DNA from 3 places in the Enterococcus olivae genome. Region 1 is predicted to be linked to each of the others. Evidence: predicted binding sites of a transcription regulator. Region 1 holds the regulator's gene; each other region holds the start of a gene.

Region 1 (8,328 bases):
GAACGAAACAACAAGACTGCGACGTCACCGTGTTGAAGAGCCGATGTGAATTACTGAGACTGGTCGCTTAAGCGATTAGTCTCAGTTTGAAGCTTGGCAGACTTGAGACTTTAGGCTCAAGTCTGTCTCACGGTCGACAAAAGCAGCCTTCGTTGTGTAGTGAAGCGAATCTAATAAAACCTGGTCTACTGGTTAAAAAGACAAAAAATCCAAAGCAGAAGTTCGCACTATCTGCTTTGGATTTTCTCAATTTAACTGATTTGTCTTTGTCTCGATCTTGAAGGATCTATGCGTTTTGTAATACCTTCTTCTCTTTTGGTTCTCTCACATTCAAGGTGATCGTTCCCTTAGAAGCACCGATCGTGACTTGATTACCTAAATGGATCTGACCAGAAAGCAAGGCTTCACTCAAACGATCTTCCACTTCTTTTTGCAATGCTCGTCGAATTGGACGCGCCCCATATTCTGGGTCGAAGCCAGCTTTACCGATAACATCCAAGGCAGCCGGAGTGATCTTCAATTGGATATCTTGTTCTGCCAAGCGCTTGATGATTGAACGACTCATGATCTTCACGATCTCATGGATCTCACTTTGATCCAGTGAACGGAAGACGACCGTTTCATCGATCCGGTTCAAAAATTCTGGACGGTAGGCTTTTTTCAACTCTTCCAAAATCCGTTTTTGCATGACCGCATGATCTTTTGAGGCATCCACAACATTGAAACCAACATTCTTCTCTTCGCGAAGCTCTGTTGCCCCGATGTTTGACGTCATGATCAAAATTGTGTTACGGAAGTCCACGCGACGCCCTTTAGAATCTGTCAAATAGCCGTCATCCAAGACTTGTAGCAGGATATTGAAGACATCTGGATGGGCTTTTTCTACTTCATCCAGCAAAATAACTGAGTAAGGTTTTGATCGAACTTTTTCTGTCAGCTGTCCACCCTCATCGTAACCGACATAGCCTGGGGGAGAACCGATTAGACGGCTGGTACTATATTTTTCCATAAATTCTGACATATCCACGCGAATCAAGGCATCTTCACTGCCGAACATCGCTTCTGCCAAGGCTTTGGCTAGTTCTGTCTTACCAACACCAGTTGGGCCCAAGAACATGAAGGAACCAATTGGACGGTTTGGATCTTTCAATCCGCTTCGTGCCCGGCGGATCGAACGAGAAACTGCCTGAACGGCTTCACTCTGCCCTACGACACGTTGATGGATGATTTTTTCCAGGTCCAGCAAACGTTCGCTTTCTTTTTTCTCCATTTGCTTCAAGGGTACACCTGTCCATTGTGAAACGACAGAAGCAACATCTTCTGAAGTGACACTGTTTTCATAACCAGAAGCTTCTTTGACTTCGACAAAGGTTACTTCTGCTAGACGTTGATGCAATTCTTTTTCTCTTACTCGCAAGCGGGCAGCTGTTTCAAAATCCTGGTTGCGGATCGCCGCTTCTTTTTCTTCTGACAGTGCCAATAGTTCTTCTTGTAAAACAGACGTTTCTGAGGCTTCATCCGTTTTGTCTAAGCGGACCTTCGCTGCAGACTCATCCATCAAATCAATCGCTTTATCCGGCAATTGACGTGAATTGATGTAGCGAACAGACAGCTGAACAGCTGCATGCAACGCATCATCAGTGATCTCAACACCGTGATGTTCTTCGTAGCGTGAACGTAGTCCTTTTAAGATTTCTTCTGCTTCTTCAGGCGTTGGTTCATCGACCTGCACACGGGCAAAACGACGTTCCAAAGCGGAATCTTTTTCAATATATTTTTGATACTCATCAAGAGTCGTTGCACCGATCGTTTGTAGTTCGCCCCGAGCCAAAGCCGGTTTCAAGATGTTAGAAGCATCGATCGCTCCTTCTGCTCCACCTGCACCAATCAGTGTATGCAGCTCGTCAATGAACAAGATAATCTGTCCATCCTGATAGATTTCGTCAATGATTTTTTTCATGCGGTCTTCAAATTCGCCACGGTATTTCGTCCCCGCAACCAATGCTCCCATGTCTAACATCATCAAACGTTTTTGTTGCATTTCTTTCGGTACTTCGCCGTTCACGATTTTTTGAGCCAATCCTTCAGCGATCGCTGTTTTACCAACCCCTGGTTCTCCTACAAGAACGGGGTTATTTTTTGTACGACGGCTAAGAATCTGAATCAGACGTTTGACTTCTGGGCTACGTCCTACGACTGGATCCAAACGTTTTTCTCGAGCTAGCTTCGTCAAATCTCTTGCTAAAGAATCCAGTGTTGGCGTGCCTTCTTGTGGTGCTTGCTGTCTATTTTGCTGTGAACGACGACGTCCAGCATTGTTGGGATTTTTCGGCTGATTGACACCCATTTTTTTCTTCAACAGCTGACGCATTTTCGCTAAACTCATCCCTAGGTTCAACATGATACGAGAGGCTAAGATCTCTTCGTCACGCAACAATCCCAGTAGTAAATGCTCTGTGCCGATCTGCTGGGCGCCTAAGCGTTTGGCTTCATCGCCAGCATAGGCAAAAATTTGTCTTGCTCGTGGAGAATATGGTAGAAAACCACCTGTAGGATAGTCTTTCATTGTTCCATAGCCTGTCAAATGTTCAATTTCTTCACGAATATCATTTTCATTGACCCGCATTTCTCTCAGGGTCTTACCTGCGATCCCATTTTGCTCAATGATCAGTGCCAATAAAATATGTTCTGATCCTACCGATTGATGTTTAAAGTATTTTGCTTCTTCTTGTGCGATCGCCAAGACAGCTTTCGCCCGTTGTGTGAATAGTTCATCCATCTCATTCACTCCCATTAATAGATTAAAAGTCTTATATGTTCTGTTTCTCTTTGTTTGAGTTAAGTGGAAGGCATCTCTCTGTCTTCATAGCTCAATCGTTCTAAAATACCGTGCATGATCTCTGCCCGTATTTTGTTTTCTTCTTCGGATTTTCCTAAAACAGCTTTACTAATTGTCGTCAATAACAAATTGCCTTCTCGTTTCAATAAAATACCTTCTTCATATAACTTCTGAATGATTGCCGCTGCATCTCTCTCTGAGATCGTTTGATCAAAGAGCTGATTCACTTGTTCTAAAAAATGATGATAATTAGCGATCTGGATTTTTTCGATCCGGATATAACCGCCACCGCCGCGCTTACTTTCTACGGTATAGCCTCGTTGAATGGTAAAACGAGTGTTGATCACATAGTTGATTTGTGAAGGGACACAGTTAAATAGATCTGCCATCTCTGCACGACGAATTTCTATCATTTCACTTTCTTCAAGGATTTTCTTTAAATATGCCTCGATCAAATCAGAAGTATTTTGATGACCCATTTATACGTGACCTCCCTTGACTAATATTGACCTTAATTATACCGAAAATTTTCTGAGTTGGAAAGGAGAAGGCTTGGTTCATGTATGCACAAAAAAATGATAAACCAAAATTTCATCTTTTGGTTTATCATTTTGCTTTTGTATTAAGGTACTTGAAGAGTGGTCGCACCTGTTACTTCCTGACTGACTTCGTCTTCGCCAGCTCTTTGAGCGTAGATGGTTGCACTCTCTCCTTCTTCGATCGTCACAGAAATCGAAATCTGTTCCGACTGGTTGTTACTATTCAATACTTTCTGTTCGACCTGTGTTTTTGAAGAATGATTCAAATCTTCTAGCCAGACTGTGATCACCTGTTCTGAAGAGCCATTTGAATCAAAGGAAGCATGGACATTGACGGTAAAGGTCTTCGTTGGTGTGGAACCAGTGGAAACCACCATTTCAACCGTTTCCCCTTTGGTTAATTCGGTCCCTCCTGATGGATCAGTCCGGATCACACGCCCTTGTTCTACGCTGTCACTCTCTTCTTCCACAAGTTCTACACTAAAGCCAGCATCTCGCAACTCTTTGTCAGCTTCCGACTGAGTGAGGCCAACCACATCTGGAACATCAGCCGTTTCTTCCGGCTCTTCTCCTAGACTGAGGGTTAGCGTGATTGCTGTTCCTTCTCGTCCTATAGAAACATCGGTCCCTGAAGTCGGATTTTGTCCGATTACGGTTCCTTCCGGCTGATCACTATACTCTTCTTCCATATCAACAGGATTGTTTCCTAGTGAAGCCCTAGCCAAGGCTGAACGTGCAGCTGACTCGGTCAACCCTCCCAGATCTGGCATCTCGACCGTTTCTGGTCCAGAGCTGACCACAAAGCTTACTTTAGCCGTGCTAGGTACCAGTTCCGTTCCTTCTTCTGGATCTTGGCTGATGATTTCTCCTTCTGGAACTTCATCTGAGCTTTCCTCGTCTTTTTGAATGTTCGCTCTTAAAAAGCCCAAGTCCAGCAATGCTCGTTCAACATCTTCATACTGATCCCCAACATAATCCTTCAATTCGATCGTTTCCAGACCGGAGCTTACATATAAAACAATCTCTCGTCCTTCTTTGACGTCGGTGCCTTCTTCAGGATTGGTTCGAACGACTAGACCTTCTTCGATCTCTTCACTGGGAACTTCTTCGGTCTCCTCTGCCACAGTCAACCCAACTTCTTCCAGAGCTGCTTGAGCGTCTACTTCACTCATCCCATGCACTTCCGGGATCGTGACATCTCCCCGACTGCCAGTCAGCGCGTAGATACCTGCACCAATCAGCGCGACCAACACGAGTAACAGAATAAATAGTCTCCGCTTGCGTTTCTTTTTCTTGACTGGCTTTTCTGGTTCCTCTGTAACTTTTTCTGGTTCCGGTGTCGGCATTTCCTTGAATGCGGTAGGCATTGGTGTGTCCTCTGTAATTGGCGTCAAAACTTTTGTTTCGTCTGCCACCAATGCATGAGGTTCCCAACGGGGTTCATCTAAGCGATCCGGTGACAAGGCTGTCGATAGATCTTCCTGCATTTCATCCGCTGTTTTGTAACGATCAGCTGTCTCTTTGGCTGTTGCTTTCAACACAACATTTTCCAAGGACTGCGGCAAATCCTTATTATAAGGTCGAATAGAGGGGATCTCATCTTGAAAATGCTTCAACGCGATAGTTACCGCTGACTCGCCATCAAAGGGAACGTGTCCCGTTAACATCTCATACAAAATGATCCCTAATGCATAGATATCTGATTGACTAGTCGCCATACTGCCTCGTGCTTGTTCCGGAGACAAGTAGTGTACGGAACCTAGCATCGTATTGGTTTGTGTGATTGAAGTCTCAGACAAAGCGATCGCGATCCCAAAGTCAGCGATCTTCACGACACCGTCTTCGTTCATCAAAATATTTTGTGGCTTCAAGTCCCGATGAATGATGCGATGCTGATGTGCCAGAGCCACAGCGGAAAGAATCTGCTGCATAATATCGACGACTTCCTCGTAAGACATGGGGTAATTGGTCTGGATGTAACGCTTCAGATCCATCCCTTTGACATATTCCATGACTAAATACTGCATGCCGTCTTCTTCGCCAACATCGTAGACAGAAACGATATTCGGATGCACCAGCTCAGTTGCCGCCAAGGCTTCCCGCTGAAAACGACGAATCGCATTTTTATCGTCCTGAAAGTCATATCGCAAAACTTTTACAGCCACTTCTCGGTCCAAAATCAAATCTCTCGCCAAAAATACATTTGCCATACCACCACTGCCGATACTTCCCAAAATCAAATAACGGCCGCTTAATTTTTTCCCGCTCTCTATCATTGAGTGACACCTCCAAGGTCTATCAACAAGACAGTGATATTATCCACGCCGCCATTTTCATTCGCAGCTGTGATCAATCGCTGAACTGCTTCCTCAAGGGAAGAACTTGTTTCTATATAAGTTTGGATCGTTTGTTCATCAACCATGTTCGTCAGTCCATCAGAACAAAGGATCAAACGATCCTGGCTAGCAGAGAAATGTGTGACCACATCCACTTCGACCGCTCCCGGCATCCCAATCGAGCGTGTGACCACGTTCCTGCGGGGATGATTGGCAGCCATCTCTTTAGTGATCTCGCCGGTTTTGACCAGAATGTTTACCAGAGAATGATCCTCTGTCAATTGAATCAATTCTTTGTCTCGCAACAAATACGTGCGGCTGTCACCTACATGAGCTAAAGTAAACTGATCATCGAATAAAGCAACAGCTTCCAAGGTCGTTCCCATACCATTCAAATCAGGATTGGCTTGTCCTCGTTCAAAAATCGTCGTATTCTGTTCCTGAATATGCTGGATCAGCCATTGTGCAGCTTTTTCGCTATCAGCAATATCGGATGCCTGCCATTTACTTCCCAATTCCTCCACTGTATCATGACTAGCGACATCGCCCGCACGATGACCACCCATGCCGTCAGCCAGCAAAGCCAGTATAAAGCCTTTTTGGTTGGTAAACACAGACGCGTAATCCTGGTTAGTATTACGCCTTTTTCCTACATCCGTCTGATAATGAATTTCCATATCCTTCACCTCATCATTTTTTCCGTAAGCAGCTAATAAAAAATCCGTCTGTCATATATTGTTGCGGATAGATCGTCAGCATGTTTTTCTCGATACTTGATTGTACCACGTTACCCACAGGGACTTCTACTAGAGAAAAATCAGAGTGTCTTTCCAAAAAAGCAGCGACGACCTCTTGATTTTCTTCCGGAGCAAAGGTACAGGTACTATAAACCAACAATCCGCCAGGCTTTAAAGCAGGTGCGACACTCTCCAGAATATCTAACTGGATAACAGGTAGCTTTTGAAAATCTTCTGGTTTTTTGTTGTATCTGATATCCGGTTTGCGACGCATCAGACCCATACCTGAGCAAGGAGCATCCACTAAGATTCGATCAAAGGACTCTTCCGCAAAAGCAGTTCCTGCTTCACGAGCATCTAAGGTTCTCGTTTCAACTACGTCGACTACCTGCAGACGTTTGGCATTTTCCTCGATCAAGGCTGTCTTGTGGGCATGGATATCCAGTGCAGTGACCTTCCCACCAACTGCTGGATCTAAAAACGTTGCGATATGTGTCGTTTTCCCACCTGGAGCGGCGCAAGCATCCAATACCTTATGATCTGCTTCGATCTGCAAAGCTGGAGCTACTAGCATGGAGCTCTCATCCTGGATCGTGATCAAGCCATAAGTGAACAAGCTACTACCGGCAATGTATCCTCTGTCAGCAATGATTCCATAAGGAGAGACCTCACTTTTTCGAGCTTCGATCCCTTCTTCCTCCAAGATCTCCAACACTTTTTCTCGAGTGATCTTGCGGGTATCAACCCGACAACTGATATGGCTGGGTTCAAACAAAGACAAGCCTAGTTTGCGTGTCTCTTCTTCCCCAATCTCCGCCACCAATTTTTTCGTCAAAAACTTCGGTAGACTGATCTCACGACTCAAGCGTTCTATTGGATCTTTGATTGTTTCTAAGGAAGGTACCCCTTGACGTTGGATGTTTCGCAAAACACCATTAACAAACTTGCCGATTCCTTCATTTCCTCGTGCCTTAGCAATCTCAACGGCTTCGTTCAAGACGGCATGACTAGGTACTTTATCCAAATAAAGCAACTGGTACAAGGAAAGCTCCAGCAACAGTTTGACCCAATCATCGACTTTTTTAGCTTTCACGATAGATGGTTGAATATAAAATGCCAATAATCTTTGACGACTCAAGGTTCCGTAGACTAGCTCCGTCAGTAAACGACTGTCTTTGTCGCTCAACCGACTTTTTTCGATCAGCTCCCGTAGCAGCAGATTAGAGTAAGCTCCGCCTTGATCGATTCTTTCTAAGGCTCTCAAAGCCACATAACGGACCGTTTTTTTCGTATTTTTCTTCATTTTATCCCACCTGCTGTCCTACTGCGACTTGTTGGCCAGAGCCGTTCAAAAAGGCCGCGATCGCTTGTTTACCTTTACCTGCTGGCTGCAATTCGTTGACCGCTAAAACAGTGCCTTCGCCGCAAGCGATCCATAATTCTTTTTTTCCTCGGTGAATGATCGTTCCTGGAGCCTCATCGGTCTTTTCTTCCAGTGGCGTCACTGCCCATAATTTCCAACGTTGCTCCTGATACATCGTAAAGGCAATCGGCCACGGACGCATGCCGCGAACCTGATGATCGATTGACTCGGCGGTCTTGTTCCAATCAATGGCTTCCTGCTCTCGTGTGATGTTTGGTGAAAAAGTCACCTTCGCTTCTTCTTGAGGGATCGGTTTCAGCGATCCCTCCAAAATTTTAGGCAAAGTTTCTAACAATAATTCTTTCCCCAGCAAACTTAGCTTGTCAAACATCGTTCCTACATCATCTTGTCGTGTGATCGGTAATTTTCCTTGAGAATAAATACCACCAGCGTCCATTTTTTTGATCATTTCCATGATGGTCACGCCTGCTTCCTGATCCCCTTCCATAATCGC
Region 2 (8,328 bases), on a different contig from region 1:
GTTCTTGACGAATCTAACTTCTGACTACTCACCAGATCAGCTTTTGTCTCAATGGACACAAGCACTTACTTCTCTGGGAGCATTGACAAGAAGTCTTTCGTCACTGGTGATCAACTTTTTCTTATCCTTGATCATTTCGATCTATACACTGTTGTTTAAAGATTCTATTTTAGGATTTTTCTCAACGTTGTCCAGCAAGCTGTTATCTCCACACCTGTTTGCTAGCAGCAAAAGATGGCTTCAGACAACGAATCAGATTTTTTATAAATTTATCAGCTCGCAATTCATTGATGCTTGTATCGTTGGGATCTCTGCAACGATCTTATTAAGTCTCATGCAAGTAAAATTCGCCGTCACACTAGGACTTCTCTTAGGTATTTGTAACATGATCCCCTATTTTGGATCGATCTTTGCTTCTGTTGTCACAGCGATCATCAGCTTCTTTACAGGAGGCTTGAGTCATGCAATCACTGTACTGATCGCACTGATCATTCTACAGCAAATAGATGGCAATATCATTGGACCTCGTATCATGAGTGGTGCTTTGAATCTAAATCCGATTATCATCATTATTTCGATCACGATCGGTGGTGCTTATTTTGGGATTTTAGGGATGTTCTTAGCTGTCCCTGCAGCTGCCATCTTAAAAATCATTATCACCAATTGGCTAGAAAACTCCTCTATCGAAGAAAACCAGCAATCTGCTTAGATTGCTGGTTTTTATTACTCTATTTCAGCTGCAAGCTGTTCTGCTTTACGAATGAGTTGATCATTCCCAGAATCAAGATTCTCTACTTTTGATCCGTCATAACCCCATTTTTTTGGGAAATTAAGTAGATAGAATCTTTGACTCTTCATATCCATCATTCCTTTATCTATTACTTTGATCGCTGGAGAAACTGGTAGCGAAAAGGTTGAAAAAGACATAATCTCATTCATACTTATACTCCAACACTTGCATCGATGAACGAACCTGCTGCAGATCGCTACCTAGTCCTTCCATAGGAACCTATAACAAGATATCACCGATCGGCAACAGACATTTTCCATCATGAACGACAGCATACTCTCTTGAAATATTATTTAAGAACGATTCTATACCTGATAAAACTTATTCAATCATTCGTTTATTCTGAAAGAAATGGCGTGAAGATTAGTTCATCCATTGTTTCATATTGTTTGTTTATCTCATCCACATTTTCTTTACTTAAAATTTGGCTGTTCTTTAAACTCCTATAAGTTTGCCCTGACATATTCTCAATGTATCCTTCTTTTACAACCTTAGCATCTTTACCCTCTAATTCATATAAATTTTCTAAAGTCGCCAAGCTTTCTAAATCATCACTGAATAGAGAAACTATTTCTCCAGTCCCCATATCTATGACTTCATTGATCCTCAGCGTCCCATTCTTACATACAAAAGCACTTCTACGTGTTGCACTTTCAAATACTTTGAATGGTTTCCAATCAACTAAAGTATATATTTCTTGAATATATGCTTGCTCAGAATCGTCCAACATCACGCCTAGGATCATTTCTTCAATACCATCTTTATTGATATCATAAAATGTGTAACCATAGTCAGTTCTCAGAGAGCCAGGGACATATTGTTCAGGTCCTAACCTTCTATTATCTAATTGTTCAGGTCCCCACTGCTCTTTTACAGCTGTTCGATAGGTCTCCATCAAATCAGAATACTTATCTTCTGATGATAAAAATGACATCACATTCAACATTGGATAGGAAGACTTATCACCCTTCGCTTCTGAAACTGTTTCTAAAGATTTATCAATCAAAGTTTGCTTGACTTCTTCTGCGTTAAGTTCAGGAGTATATCCCCAAACTAATGCTGCAGCTGCAGATACCATAGGTGCAGCATAAGAAGTTCCGTCCTCACCAATAAATTCAAGATTCTCTGCTGGAGCGGCAATATCTATTGGGTTTCCATAACTTGCCCAGCTTGGAGACTCGTATTCTTCGTTCACTCCTCCAACAACTATAATGTGACTGAGAATTGTTTCAATAGAATGATTCAGGTCATTCTTTTGTTTCTTATTTTGAGCAAGTTGATCTTGTGCTATTCGATAAGTATTATGATTAATATTAGCAAAAAATCCTGTATACTCTGCTTCAACTCCGCGTATTTTGCTAACCGCTCCTTTTTCATCTTTCTCTTTTTTGTCTGCTGCAAACTCATCTTTAGTAAGGCTCAATCCGTTACCGGCAGGTTGAACAATTAAGAAGTTATTATAGCCAGAATTTAATAATTTATCTAATTCAATTATCAACTCAGAAGATATTTTATTATTTTTATTTTCATGTTCTTCTTTGTATTTAGTATAACTCTTATCAAAAAAAATTTTTTCCAAAAAATTTTTTTCACTGTCAAATCTTTCTTCACTTTGAAGAGGATTTCCCCAAGAATTATTAATAATAACTGACCCTTTTTCAATATTATTGCTAAGATTTTTTAAGTATTGAGTAAACACATTTTTCCCTTGCTCCAGTTTGCTTCCTACACTAACAAACTCTGTATCTGCAACTCCGTGTGCTAATCCACGTTTTCCATATTCTGAATTGCTTGAATCAATTATTTTAGTTACACGTTCGGCATGATCCGATTCTTCAACTCTATTTTTGGTTACTTCAATATGTTCAAGGTCTTCATCCTCCTTAAGTCCTCCTTTTTCCATTACTGTTACATTTACCGACTCAAAGTCTTCTGGGAATTGATCTATATATTCCCCTGATACATCAGCATGTATAGCTTTTATCCACCAGTCCGAATTTCCCTCATCATCAGAGTTACTGGAATCATTATTAAGGTCTGACAAAAACAATGGAGTGGAGAATGTAGCATAGTCTACAAATTCTAATTCACTAATCTCTTCAGCAAGATCAAATAATTGATCTAATTCTGGAGCATCTACTTTGATTTGTAATCTATTTATAGGTCCTGAAATTTTTCCAACAATCTCTCCGTTAGCAATACTCATTAAGTCTTCTTCTTGTGTTTCATTAATTTCTGCAGTCAGTGAGACATCTAGAATATTCTTATGAAAAGTAATATTTTCTTCAGTATCGTATTCAATTTCTTCAATAGAAGGTAGATAGATAAAATCTCCGTCATCGTATGTTAGCGTATTCTCTTCACTTTCAGCTTCTGCTTCTTGAAACTTCTCCCCATTTTGTTCATTGTTCTCTTGTCTAAAAAATAGAAAAATTCCGATGATACATGCGGAAAGTAACAGGCCAAGTACTATCTTTAGGTGTCTTTTTTTCAATTTGCTCTTCCTCCATTAAGTTTTAAGCAATCAACTTACTCAAACTATTTATTGTTGCTCTTTTAAAATCTACCTTTGTTTTTTCATTGATTAGAATTCTAAAACCAATGCTTGAATAAGCTTCCATAAAAATACTATTAATAATATAACTTATATTATTAATAGTTTACCAATGTTTCTATGACAATGCTACCTTATTTATAAAAATTTTTTTGATCATTTTTATTTTTTTCTTAAGATCCTCACTTTTTCAAATGATCCCATTGATCGCACTAAAAAAGAGATGGAAGCCTGTAAACTTCCATCTCTTCTCTATTCACTGATTTCTTCATTTTGAAAGACTAGTTGATCATTCAATAAGCTGATCGTCACTTTTGTTTTAGGCATGATTCGACCTGAAACGATTTCTTTGGCAAGTGGTGTTTCCACTTCTCTTGTGATGAAGCGACGCAATGGACGAGCGCCATATGCGGGTTCGTATGCATTTTCTGCAATCCAGGCTTTGGCTTCATCATCGATCGTCAAATAAATTTCTTGGTGGAACAAACGTTGTGACAATTGATCCACAATCTTATCGACGATTCCTGTGACATCTTCCAGACTCAATGGTGTGAATAAGATCGTATCATCGATCCGATTCAAGAATTCTGGTTTGAAATGTCCTTTTAAAATAGACATGACTTGTTCTTGAACGTTTTCTGGAATCTGACCCTCTGCGGTTACTCCCTCAAGCAAGATCTGTGAACCAATATTACTAGTCATGATCAAGACGGTATTCTTGAAGTCGACTACCCGGCCTTTAGAATCTGTCAAACGACCATCATCTAGAACTTGCAATAAGATATTGAACACATCTGCATGGGCTTTTTCGATCTCGTCCAACAAAATGATCGTATAAGGATTACGACGAACAGCTTCGGTCAATTGACCACCTTCTTCATAGCCGACATAACCAGGAGGTGCTCCAACTAGACGAGACACTGAATGTTTTTCCATGTACTCACTCATGTCGATCCGCACCATATGGTCTTCTGAATCAAATAAGTTTTCAGCCAAGGCTTTCGCTAATTCGGTTTTCCCAACACCCGTTGGTCCCAAGAATAAGAACGAACCTAGTGGCCGATTGGGATCCTGTAAACCGGCACGGGAGCGAATCACGGCATCGCTGACTGCGTTGACTGCTTCATCCTGACCAATCACTCGTAAGTGAAGCGTCTCATTCAGCTTCATCAATTTTTCTCGTTCACCTTCGACCAGCTTAGTCACCGGAATGCCCGTCAAGCGACCGACAACTGTCGCAATTTCATTTTCTGTCACCGATTCTTGCACCATTCTTAGCTGCTCGGGATCATTCTTAGCTTCCAGTTCTTTTAATTCTTTCTCCAATTGTGGGATCGTTCCGTGACGCAAGACAGCGGCACGTTCCAGGTCATAATTGTTCTCAGCATCCTCTAACTCATGTTTGGCGCGGTCGATCTCTGCACGCTTATTGGACACTTCATTAACTTCTTCTTTTTCCGTTTCCCATTGCATCTTCATCGCATTGACTTCTTCACGCAATTCCGCTAGCTCTTCCTGTAACGAACTCAAACGTTTTTTCGATGCATCGTCGGTTTCTTTTTTCAATGCTGCTTCTTCGATCTCCAACTGCATCAAACGACGTGTCACTTGATCCAGTTCCGTCGGCATCGAATTCATTTCTACACGAATCGTGGCACAAGCTTCATCAACTAGATCGATCGCCTTGTCCGGCAAGAAACGGTCAGTGATGTAGCGATCAGACAAAGTTGCCGCTGCAACCAAAGCATTGTCATGAATATTAACACTGTGGTGGATTTCAAAACGTTCTTTCAGTCCACGCAAAATTGAGATCGTATCCTCTACCGTCGGCTCCTTCACCAATACCTTTTGGAAACGACGCTCCAAGGCTTTGTCCTTTTCCATGTATTGACGATACTCATCTAAGGTAGTCGCACCGATTGTGTGCAATTCGCCACGTGCTAGCATCGGTTTCAATAAGTTTCCGGCATCCATGCTGCCTTCAGTTTTTCCTGCACCTACGATATTATGAATCTCATCGATAAACAAGATGATCCGACCCTCTGATTTTTTAACTTCCTGTAGTACAGCTTTCAATCGTTCTTCAAATTCTCCACGGAATTTTGCTCCTGCGATCAAGGCACCCATATCCAGAGAAAATATTGTTTTGTCTTTTAGATTTTCCGGTACATCTTTGCGAACGATTCGTTGAGCCAAACCTTCCACGATTGCTGTTTTCCCAACCCCTGGTTCACCAATAAGTACTGGATTGTTTTTCGTTTTACGCGACAAGATTCGGATAACATCACGAATTTCCTCATCACGACCAATGATTGGATCCATGTTGCCTGCTCTGACTTGTTGGACTAGATCCACACCATATTTTTCTAAAGCTTTGTATTGTTCTTCTTGATTTTGTGAAGTCACTCGCTCGCCTCCCCGCATGTCTTCAATTGTTTTTTTCAATTCTTTTTCATTGATTCCTTGTTTTTTCAAATAAGTAGTCAATCGATAATTTTTTAATTTCATCAACGCAAGAATCACGATCTCAGTTGAAAGAAATTCGTCTTGAAATTCTTCTCTGACCTTGTCAGCCTCTGATAATAAACGGAACAGATTTTGACTCATCGTTTGACCATATTGGACGTTTCCACCTTCAATCGTCGGATATTCGTCCAACGCACGATCAATCTCTGCTTCAAAAGCTTCGACATCTAGACCAGCATCTGTATAAAAGTTTCTTGCAAAATGATTTGGTTGTAAAAAGATTTTCCATAAATGAGCAATATCAATTTCTTGATGATGACGTGTAACGGCGATCTGCTGCGCTTCAGCAATCGCACTTTGAAGTGTTGTCGTCATTTTTTCTATATTCATATGAGTTCCTCCCATCACTTCATTAAGGTTTGATTTTACCTTACAAAGACTATTATACCCTTATGGTCAGTAATGGTCAAAAATAAACCCTTGGAAATTTGACCTTTTTTGATAGACTTGATTCTCATTCGCTTTCATTCTCTCATTTATAATTTCACTCAAAAAAAAGAGGCTTTATTTTTAAAGTCGCGCTCCTCCTACGACTTATCTCAACTGAGAAAAATTTAAAACCGTTAATGCAAACATTATATTTTACTAAAATCAGTTTCTTCAGTGTTATCCTTAAAAATACTAAACATCAACACACCACAGAAGACTAAACTTATCAAAATATAAATAAGTACAGACACACCAGCTAGACTAATAAAGATTGTCGAAAGCAATGATGGAAAGACTGAAAAAAAAGTTCCCATCGAGGCATTGATCGTTCCCATCTTTTCTGCTGGTACATTCTTCAAAATAATTGCGCTAAAACGAATATTAAATATTCCAATAGCAAATACACCGATCATCATGATAGCTATTCCAATCCAAATTTGCTCCACTAACAGTCCGATTAGAAAAAAGCTATTCCCAAAAAAAGCTAGAAAAAGAATTGTTTTTGTTTTCAACCAGGCAAAAAATTTTGGACCTAGCATACTCCCCAATAAACTGATTGCAACTGTCACTCCTTGAATCAAAGCTGTTGAAAAAGCAATATTGCGTATTTGCTGATCCATATTTAGAGACAGATATAAAGTGATAACTGGTGTGGAAGTTAGGACAATACTATTCAAACAAGCTGCGTAGATAAAAAAATTACGGATACTTTTAATTTTTAGTAGTTCTTTGATACTCTCTATAATGTGTTTAAACAAATCAGAAATATTTGAAAAATGAACAGGATTAATTTTTGACTCAATCGTTTCAAATTTGCTTTTTAAACCCCTGACTCCCACTGCTACAATAAAAAATGTTACAGCGTTAAAAAAAGCAAGGTTATGAATCGTCATAAAACCCAACAAAAAAGCACCGACAAATCCGGCAGCCATCATAATAATATTTTCAAAAACAGCATTGACCGCAATAGCTTCCTCGTACTCGTCTTCTTTTACAACAAATTTTATAAAGGGATCGATACATAAATCAACGAAACTACCGAACGTATCACTGATAGCATTTAAAATCCCAATTAGTATGACTATCCATAAAGAGTGTCCACTCATGATCAAAAAACCAATCATCAGATAAATCATTCCTCTAACGATTCCTGAGTGAAAAAAATACTTGGTACGTGTTACTGCTGAATCCGCTAAGGCGCCTAATAAAATTTGAAATACTCTTGGAAAAATCTCTGAAATACTAATAATAGTCATGCTTAAAGCAGAATTAGCGAAGTTAGAAGCGTAGCTAATCAAAGCAATATAATACAAACTATCGCCTAATAAACTTAGTCAATGTAAACTTTTCCATTGACGATACATCTTGTTCTTAAAAAAAGGATTGTTTCTCTCCTTCAAACTAAGATAGAATGTTAATTTAAGAGAGGAATTACGGCTCTTCTAAAAACAGACTTGTACTCGGTCCTTTTATAACTTTTGCCATCTACGTTCTCCTTCTTCTGCTTACTATCACTATTGAAATCTCTTTCCGAAAAGCGTATCATATCTTTTAATAAGCACTAGTAATTGTACAGTATTTTGACATAAAGTAGGTTTAACTATGGATCATTCAGCAACGATAAAAAAATTAAGAATCAATAAAAATATTACTCAACAACAGTTATGCCAGGATATATGTTCACGAAGTACTCTTGCGACTTTTGAAACGAAGGGAAACTATCTTTCAGCCGAATTTTTATTTCGTTTTCTTGATCGGATGAATATCAGAGTTGACGAATATCTCCTTTGTCTAAACACTCATGAAACAGAAAAGAATCTAGCAATTGAAGCAATCAAAACTGCTCGAATACAAAAAGATGGAGAACGCTTATTGCATTTAGCCAATGATTTTAAGAATAACTATCAAAAAACTAAAGACATCTTTTGGCTTTGCTATGCTTTTAAAGCAGAAGAAATTGCAATACATTTAAATGAAAAAGTTTTTGATTATCGACAGTATAAAGAACAACATCAGGAAGAACTCACCC
Region 3 (8,328 bases), on a different contig from region 1:
AGAAGCGATCAACTTTCCATATATCAGAAAAACACTCGTGTGGCTCTTTATTGTTGGGATCGGTTATGCGATGTCTCAATTGCTTTCAGGGGTCTTGATCACGAATGTCGTGCAATCTGCGATGAAGGATCTACGTCAGGACATTGATAAAAAAATCAATCGACTGCCGGTCTCTTATTTTGATACCAATCAGCAAGGAGACGTACTTTCTAGAGTAACCAACGATGTAGACGTGGTCAGTGGGGCGATGCAACAGGCCTTGATCGGTATCGTAAATGCCATCTTGAGTATTGTGATGGCGGTTGGCATGATGTTTTACATCAATACCTTCATGGCACTGTTGGCAGTGATCATGATTCCGGCTGCTTTGTTGATCTCACGCTTTATTGTGTCTAAGTCGCAAAATTATTTTAACAGTATGCAAGATGCATTGGGAGATATGAACGGTTATGTTCAGGAAAACATGACTGGTTTCAATGTGTTGAAAGTATACGGACGTGAAAAACAGACATTGGAAGGCTTTAAAAACGCCAACCATAAATTGAAATATTATGGCTTTAGAGCAGCTTTTGTCTCTGGGTTAATGATGCCGCTCGTTCAAATGACAGCGTATCTTGCCTATATCGTCATTGCTGTTTTAGGAAGTTTTTATGTAATAGGCGGTGTGATCGTTGTCGGTCAGTTGCAAGCCTTTATTCAATATATCTGGCAAGTCAGTCAGCCGATGGGGAATATCACACAGTTGTCAGCAGTACTTCAAAGTGCTTCTGCTGCGTCCAGACGTGTCTTTGAAATCCTGGACGAACCCGAAGAATCCGTCAATAAAGTCGATGTTCCATTGCCAGACAAAGTAGAGGGAGATGTGATTTTTGAGAATGTCAGCTTCTCCTACAGTCCTGAGAAAAAATTGATCGAGAACTTGAATTTTTCTGTTAAAGCTGGACAAACAGTGGCAGTCGTTGGTCCAACTGGTGCTGGGAAAACGACCTTGATCAATCTCTTGATGCGCTTTTATGAGGTCGATGAAGGAGCAATCAAAATCGATGGTGTGAATACGAAACACATGTCAAGAAGCGATGTGCGTTCATTGTTTGGAATGGTCTTACAGGATGCTTGGTTATATGAAGGAACGATCGCAGACAACATTCGTTTTGGGAAACTTGGCGCGACAGATTATGAAGTCGTCGATGCTGCCACAACAGCCAATGTCGATCACTTTATTCGGACGATGCCTGAGGGATACGAAATGGTCATCAATTCAGAAGGTGACAATGTCTCATTAGGACAAAAACAATTAATGACGATTGCTCGTGCAGTGATCTCTGATCCAAAAATTCTGATTTTAGATGAGGCAACTAGCTCGGTCGACACTCGTTTAGAAGCACTGATCCAAAAAGCAATGGATAAAGTCATGGAGGGCCGGACCAGCTTTGTGATCGCTCACCGTCTGTCGACGATCCGTGATGCTGATTTGATCCTGGTCATGGATCAAGGATCGATCATTGAACAAGGCAATCACGAAACTTTACTGGCAAAAGATGGCTTCTATGCCAATTTGTACAACAGTCAGTTTTCTGAAGAAGCAGAATAAGAAAGAGGAGTTTGAAGTCATAGGATTTCAAACTCTTTTTTTTCGAGGACCAGACCATGATATACTTGAAAAAATAGGAGAATATTCACAACGTTAAGCGGAAAAGAAAAGGAGCGCAAACCATGTCAAATTTTATTGCAAAGAATGCAGTTGTTATCGGAGATGTGATTTTAGGGAAAGACGTTACTGTATGGTACAACAGTGTGATTCGTGGCGATGCAAATTTCATCAAGATCGGTGATCGCACAAATATCCAGGATGGAACGATCATTCACGTGGATCATGATGCCCCAACAGAGATTGGCAAAGATATCACTGTCGGGCATCAGTGTATGCTACACGGCTGTAAAATTGAAGATGGTGCACTGATTGGGATGAGCAGTATTGTCTTGAATCATGCGGTGATCGGTGAGAACAGCCTGATCGGTGCAGGATCTCTGGTGACTGAAGGAACAGTCATTCCACCGAATGTACTAGTATTTGGCCGTCCAGCAAGAGTTATTCGACCACTGACACCAGAAGAAATTGAAGCGAATCGGCAAAATATTATACATTATTGTGAAATGGGACAAGCTCATCAACAAGGAGAATTCAAAGAGTTATAATGGATGATCGCTTGTTAATAAAATTGTGCCACTGCCTGACATCATCTGCTTAGGGGCAGGGTGAGACTCACTTTGCAGTGAAGTGTGGATGCAAAGAATAGCTGGCCAAGTTTTTTTCAAAATAAGGTTTCCTTTTAAGCAGGTTTCGTGTAAAGTGAACAAGAGAATGAAACGAGGAAGGAACAAGACGTTGAAAGCATTTTTTTTAAAGACGGGTATGTTAGCTGTACTAGGAGTAGGGATTTGTTTCGGTCAATGGGGATCACTGGTTCCAGCAAATACGCTATGGGTGATGGCAGAAGAGAATGACTATGAATATGTCAGTGTGACAGGGAAGAACCTTGTCGTTTATCAAGATGCCGGGAAGACGATCGCTTCTAAAGTAGAAATCGAACCCAATCAAACGTTTCTAGTCAAAGAAACTCAATCAAAAGGGATTATCAATTATTTGGCGATCCATGATGCCAAACGATTGATTGGTTATATTGATGCGTCGCAGGTCACCAAGGCAGAAGGCCCGGAAGGCATCGAAAAAATTCTGAGAGACTATGTAGAAATCGTTGATCCAACAGAAATCTATGAAGATTTTGAATGGAAGGTCATTGGAGACACGAAGGATCGGATCGGCGAGACGTATCGGGTAAAAAGTTTATTTTCTCATTTCAATGGAGATGTCTATTTGTCCTTGTACGATATAGACAATCAGTGGGTTGGTTATGTCGATCAAGATGCGACGATCAGTAGTGATCGCCAATCTTTTGCTTCTGGGCAGACAAAAACCACAGAAACCACCGCATCTGATCTATCTGAAGAGACCGAAGAATCGATCCGAAGAGAGCCTGCTGACACCAGTCGAGGAACGATGGCGGATCATGAAGAAGTCGTTGCGAATGTCGATAAACATTTTATCACTAGCTCAACGAATCTTTCCAGAGTTTCTAATAGCCCTTCTAGACCTTCGACTGTTCGTCAAACAGTAGCTACATCAACAACAGGTGAGATCACTTGGACCAACAATGCTTCTTTTGTCGAGGCGATTGCTCCAGAAGCGCAAAAATTAGCAGACGAATATGGCTTGTATCCTTCGGTCATGATCGCTCAAGCAATCTTGGAATCTGGCTTTGGTGCTAGTAAGCTGTCAAAAGAAGCCAATAACTTATTCGGAATCAAGTACAGCAAATCAGATGCCGGACGTTTTGCTTCCTATGATATTCCATCGGACGAAGTGATCAACGGTGTTCGTGTGACCTTGCCCGCTTCCTTTAGAAAGTATGAGACTGTGGCTGATTCGTTGCAGGACAATGCCAAACTACTGGCCAACGGTTTAAGCTACAATGCCAAATTCTATCAGGGTGCTTGGCGATCCAATGCAGCGACCTATCAAGAGGCCACTCGTGCATTGACAGGAAAATACGCGACAGATCCAGACTATCACACGAAATTGAACAAGCTGATCGAAAATTGGAATCTGGCACAATATGATTAAAAAAAAAGACTGAAACGTTGACGTTTCAGTCTTTTTTCTTATCTGTTGACCATTACTTCGTCGATCAAGCCGTATTTTTTTGCTTCTTCCGCAGACATAAAATTGTCGCGGTCGGTATCTTTTTCGATGACTTCGATCGGCTGACCGGTACGCTCGGCTAAGATTTTGTTTAAGCGTTCGCGTGTTTTCAAGATATGACGTGCAGCGATCTCGATCTCTGTTGCTTGTCCTTGGGCACCGCCAAGTGGTTGGTGAATCATGATCTCGGCATTCGGCAAGGCAAAGCGTTTGCCTTTCGTACCCGCTGTCAACAAGAAACTTCCCATTGAAGCAGCCATACCCATGACGATCGTTTGAACATCGGCTTTCACGAAGTTCATCGTGTCATAGATCGCCAGACCAGCAGTCACGCTACCGCCTGGAGAATTGATATACAAGTAGATATCTTTTTCTGAATCTTGTGCATCCAAGAATAATAATTGTGAGATGATCGAGTTGGCTAAATCATCGGTTACTTGACCACTCAACATGATAATACGATCTTTTAATAGGCGAGAGTAAATGTCATACGCTCTTTCTCCACGAGATGATTGTTCAATAACTGTAGGAATTAAATTCATCTAAGGGATCCTCCTTCAATTCTGACTAGATTGATAAATGACTGTTGCTAAGAGCAACCTTTATCTAAATGTAAGTATACACACAAGGTCAATAAAGGTCAAATAGAAAATCTTGGGTAAATAAAAGAAAAATATGATAAGATGGATAGAAAGAAAAACGAAAGGAGAAAGCAAGTGACTGAATTTTTTATTGGGATGATTGGTGTCGTTATCGGAGCGTTACTTACTGTGGTGGCCTTCAATCTACGCATCCGCTACGATGAACGCAAGGAAGCACAACGACGACTGTTGGAGCATAAAGTCAAGGAAATCGAGACTTTGGTACTTTTAAATAAAAAAATCATTGAGGTCCTGGAAAAACGGATCGTGATGATGGACAAGTATGTGAGCTTCGATGCCTTTGATGATTGCTATATTACGGTAGATGATTATATCTATCTACAGTCCTTTGCTGCTCAAAACAGCTTTTATCTGCCAAATTACTTTTTGGAAGAATTCTTTAAAAAAATCGCCACCCGCAAAGTTGTTCTTTCGCCAGAAGAGGTTGTGGCGATCGGTGGTTATACCTTCAAAGGTGGACGTGTGTTGATGGAGCAGTTCTCAGATCAGCTGACAGAGATGGTCTATGAGCGCAAAGTCCAAATGCAACAAATGTCAGAAAAACCAATGACTTACTTTTCAAAGGCTTTATAGGAATCAAATGAGACAAAGAGAAATTGAAGATGGCTATTCAATTTCTCTTTTTTTGAATTTACAGGTTAAGACATGTTAGAATAACTCTGATTGGAGTGAACAGGAATGAAGATTTTTGCTCATCGCGGAAGCAGTGGGACACGTCCAGAAAATACTTTGCCGGCTTTTGCAGAAGCCGTTCGTTTAGGTGCAGACGGTATTGAGTTGGACGTTCAATTAACAAAAGACGGAGAACTCATCGTGATGCATGATGAAGAGGTGAATCGCACCACTGATGGCAGAGGTGCGATTCTGTCAAAAACATTGTCAGAGATCAAGGAATTGAATGCCGGCAGCTGGTTTGATGAAAAATATGCTTCTACAAAAGTACCGACTTTAAAAGAAGTATTAGACCTGTTGGTGACTCGAAATTATCGCGGCATGCTGGCGATCGAACTGAAAACAGACAAAGAACCTTATCCGGGAATCGAAGAGAAAGTGTCACAATTACTGACTAGTCAAGAGTGGCCCTTCACTTATGGATATAGTAGTTTTAATATGTCCACTTTGGAAAGAATCCATCTTTTGGAACCAGAAACGCAGATTGATTTTATTATGGGCAAATCAGAGAAGAAGCCGCCAATGGCTTTGGAGCGATCCTTTATTCAGGGCTTGCATCCAGATATACGTTGGGTTTGGAAGCACCAAGATGAAATCAGAGAATTTCCTTTGGCTGTCAGACCTTGGACGGTCAATAAAAAAGCGGAAATCAAATGCTGCATCGATTGCGGTGTCGCTGGAATCTTCACTGACTTTCCTGAAAAAGCATTAGAAGTAAAAAGAAATGATCGATAGAGGGATAAAATGGAAAAAGTGTTAGTGATCGTCGGACCAACGGCTGTTGGCAAGACTGCTTTAAGTATACAATTGGCCCAAAAGTACCAGGGTGAGATCATCAGTGGGGATTCGATGCAAATTTATCGTGGTTTGGATATCGGAACAGCGAAAGTTACAGCGGAAGAAGCCGCTGGAATTCCCCATCATTTGATCGACATTCGGGAAATCACCGAATCCTACTCTGTATCTGAATTTCAAAAAGAAGCGCGTCGTCAGATCAGCGAGATTCAGCAGCGGGGACATCTGCCGATCGTCGTTGGCGGAACGGGTCTGTACATTCAGGCGCTACTCTATGATTTCCAGTTGGGTGGCGAACAGCAAGTAGTAGATACGAGTATCCGTGAAAAGTACCAGCAGTTTGCCCAGCAAAAAGGCAATCAGGCTTTGTGGGAACTGTTGAAAGCCAAAGATTCACTGGCGGCTGAAAAAATCCATTGGAACAATCAGCGCAAAGTAATTCGTGCGTTGGAAGTGATCGAGACCACCGGTGAAAGTATTGCAGCGCCTAAAAAAGAGCCCCAACGACTCTATGATTACTTTTTGATCGGTTTGACCACTGATCGGGAGCGCTTGTACGAACGAATCAATTTGCGTGTTGACTTGATGATGACAGCGGGCTTACTTGAAGAAGCAGCACAGATCAAAGACTTTCCAGAGGCACAGGCTGCGTTGGGCATCGGCTACAAAGAGTTTTTCCCTTATTTTGCGGGACAGGCAACATTGGCAGAGACTGCAGAGGAGATCAAGCTACACTCACGTCGCTATGCCAAACGACAATTGACATGGTTTCGTAATCGCCTGTCACCGTATTGGGTGGATCTCGTTGATAAACCAGAGACGTTGCCTCAATTAGAGTCAGACATCCAAAAATGGCTGGAGGAATAAAAATGGAAGCACAAGAACGTATTATTTTAGTGGGCGTTGAAACAGAAGCAAACTACCGGCATTTCGAAGAATCGATGACGGAATTGAAGAGCTTGACCAAAACAGCAGAAGGAGAAGTCGTTTTCTCTTTGATCCAGCGCAGGCCTCAAGTCGATCGACAAACGGTGATCGGCAAGGGCAAGTTGGAGGAGCTGCAGCAGCTGGCAGATGCCCATGAAGCAGATCTAATTATCTTCAACCATGAACTAACCCCTCGTCAAAGCCAATTGATTGGCGATGCTGTGGGTCTACCAGTGATCGATCGAGTCCAGCTGATCTTAGATATTTTTGCGATGCGGGCACGTTCGAAAGAAGGCAAGCTACAAGTGGAACTGGCACAGCTGGAATACTTGCTGCCTCGATTGATCGGACAAGGAAAAAACATGTCTCGTTTAGGCGGAGGGATCGGTACACGAGGTCCTGGTGAAACCAAACTGGAAACCGACCGCCGTCATATCCGTAACAAGATCACGGTCATCAAAAAGGAATTAAAAGAAGTAGAAAAGCACCGAGAACGCACCAGACAAAAACGCAAAGACAATCAAACCTTCCAGATTGGACTGATCGGCTATACGAATGCAGGAAAATCAACGATTCTGAATATTCTGACCAGTGCACAGACCTACGAGCAGGACCAGTTGTTTGCAACCTTGGATCCCTTAACGAAAAAATGGCGCCTGCCAGAAGGTTTTGAAGTGACTGTCACCGATACGGTAGGCTTTATCCAAGATTTACCGACACAGTTGATCGATGCCTTTCATTCGACCCTGGAGGAAAGCCAAAACATGGATCTGCTCTTACATGTAGTAGATGCTAGTGCTGAAAATCGAATCCAGCAGGAAGAAACGGTATTGAATTTAATGAATCAGTTAGACCTAGCAGGTTTGCAGATGTTGACCATCTACAACAAAGCAGACAAAATAGATGCGGAACAGTTTGTACCAACGCTATTTCCAAATGTGTTGATTTCTGCGAAAAGCTCAAAAGGTAAGGAAGCTCTGAGTGATGCGATCAAATTACTTTTAATGGAAGTTTTGGAACCGTATCATTTGTCGTTAGGACAGGATGAAGGAACCGTGTTGAATCGGTTGAAAAGGGAAACGCTTTTACTGTCGGCTGACTATGAGGAAGAAAGACAAGTCTATCAATTGAAAGGCTTTGCTCAGCCTAATTCGTACGCTCTGCGTCGGATGGAGGAAGAATAGTCTAAGAAAAGAATTACTTTGGTATAGGTGGATCCAAAAAGAAAGCAGAAAATCTCGTGTAAAGAAGCGACAAATGGCAGTTGTTGAATGAGGCTAACAAACTTTCAGTGCGAGAAGCTTTTAATGTTAGCCGTAGAATAGACGTGAAAAGACTTTCAAGTGTCAAATTAGAGCAGGTTTTTTTACGATTAAAGCTAGTGTGAAGCTTGGCAGTCTTGAAACGACCGGATCAAGTAAAATTCGCGAAGGATTGCCGTGAAGCATTCTTTGTAAAAGTGACTGTGAATTGTAACGTAAAATGACTTTCGATGTTATATTTCCTTACATA

Evidence for each region. Region 1 encodes CtsR, which represses protease genes until heat stress. Its sites were predicted from a motif close to TTGGTCAAAAAAGGTCAAANA; they were not measured.
Region 2: clpB (ATP-dependent chaperone ClpB) is a predicted target of CtsR. The motif match lies at 6,263-6,283, and genes of this name have one in related genera.
Region 3: clpP (ATP-dependent Clp endopeptidase proteolytic subunit ClpP) is a predicted target of CtsR. The motif match lies at 4,387-4,407, and genes of this name have one in related genera.

The regions. Positions count from the first base shown of each region.
Region 1 covers NZ_JBSMVT010000003.1:55,285-63,612, forward strand. Annotated here, with positions in the region: gene ACWODM_RS03675 (ATP-dependent Clp protease ATP-binding subunit) at 287-2,779, opposite strand; gene ACWODM_RS03680 (CtsR family transcriptional regulator) at 2,839-3,318, opposite strand; gene pknB (Stk1 family PASTA domain-containing Ser/Thr kinase) at 3,462-5,654, opposite strand; gene ACWODM_RS03690 (Stp1/IreP family PP2C-type Ser/Thr phosphatase) at 5,651-6,391, opposite strand; gene rsmB (16S rRNA (cytosine(967)-C(5))-methyltransferase RsmB) at 6,405-7,754, opposite strand; gene fmt (methionyl-tRNA formyltransferase) at 7,756-8,328, opposite strand, start outside.
Region 2 covers NZ_JBSMVT010000005.1:62,572-70,899, reverse strand. Annotated here, with positions in the region: gene ACWODM_RS05360 (AI-2E family transporter) at 1-709, shown strand, start outside; partial or broken gene ACWODM_RS05355 (adenine deaminase C-terminal domain-containing protein) at 820-1,042, opposite strand; gene ACWODM_RS05350 (S8 family serine peptidase) at 1,128-3,284, opposite strand; gene clpB (ATP-dependent chaperone ClpB) at 3,597-6,200, opposite strand; partial or broken gene ACWODM_RS05340 (MFS transporter) at 6,446-7,618, opposite strand; gene ACWODM_RS05335 (Rgg family transcriptional regulator) at 7,902-8,328, shown strand, end outside.
Region 3 covers NZ_JBSMVT010000014.1:44,359-52,686, forward strand. Annotated here, with positions in the region: gene ACWODM_RS10000 (ABC transporter ATP-binding protein) at 1-1,591, shown strand, start outside; gene ACWODM_RS10005 (gamma carbonic anhydrase family protein) at 1,714-2,196, shown strand; gene ACWODM_RS10010 (glycoside hydrolase family 73 protein) at 2,387-3,682, shown strand; gene clpP (ATP-dependent Clp endopeptidase proteolytic subunit ClpP) at 3,721-4,302, opposite strand; gene ACWODM_RS10020 (hypothetical protein) at 4,444-4,995, shown strand; gene ACWODM_RS10025 (glycerophosphodiester phosphodiesterase) at 5,101-5,829, shown strand; gene miaA (tRNA (adenosine(37)-N6)-dimethylallyltransferase MiaA) at 5,839-6,756, shown strand; gene hflX (GTPase HflX) at 6,759-8,000, shown strand.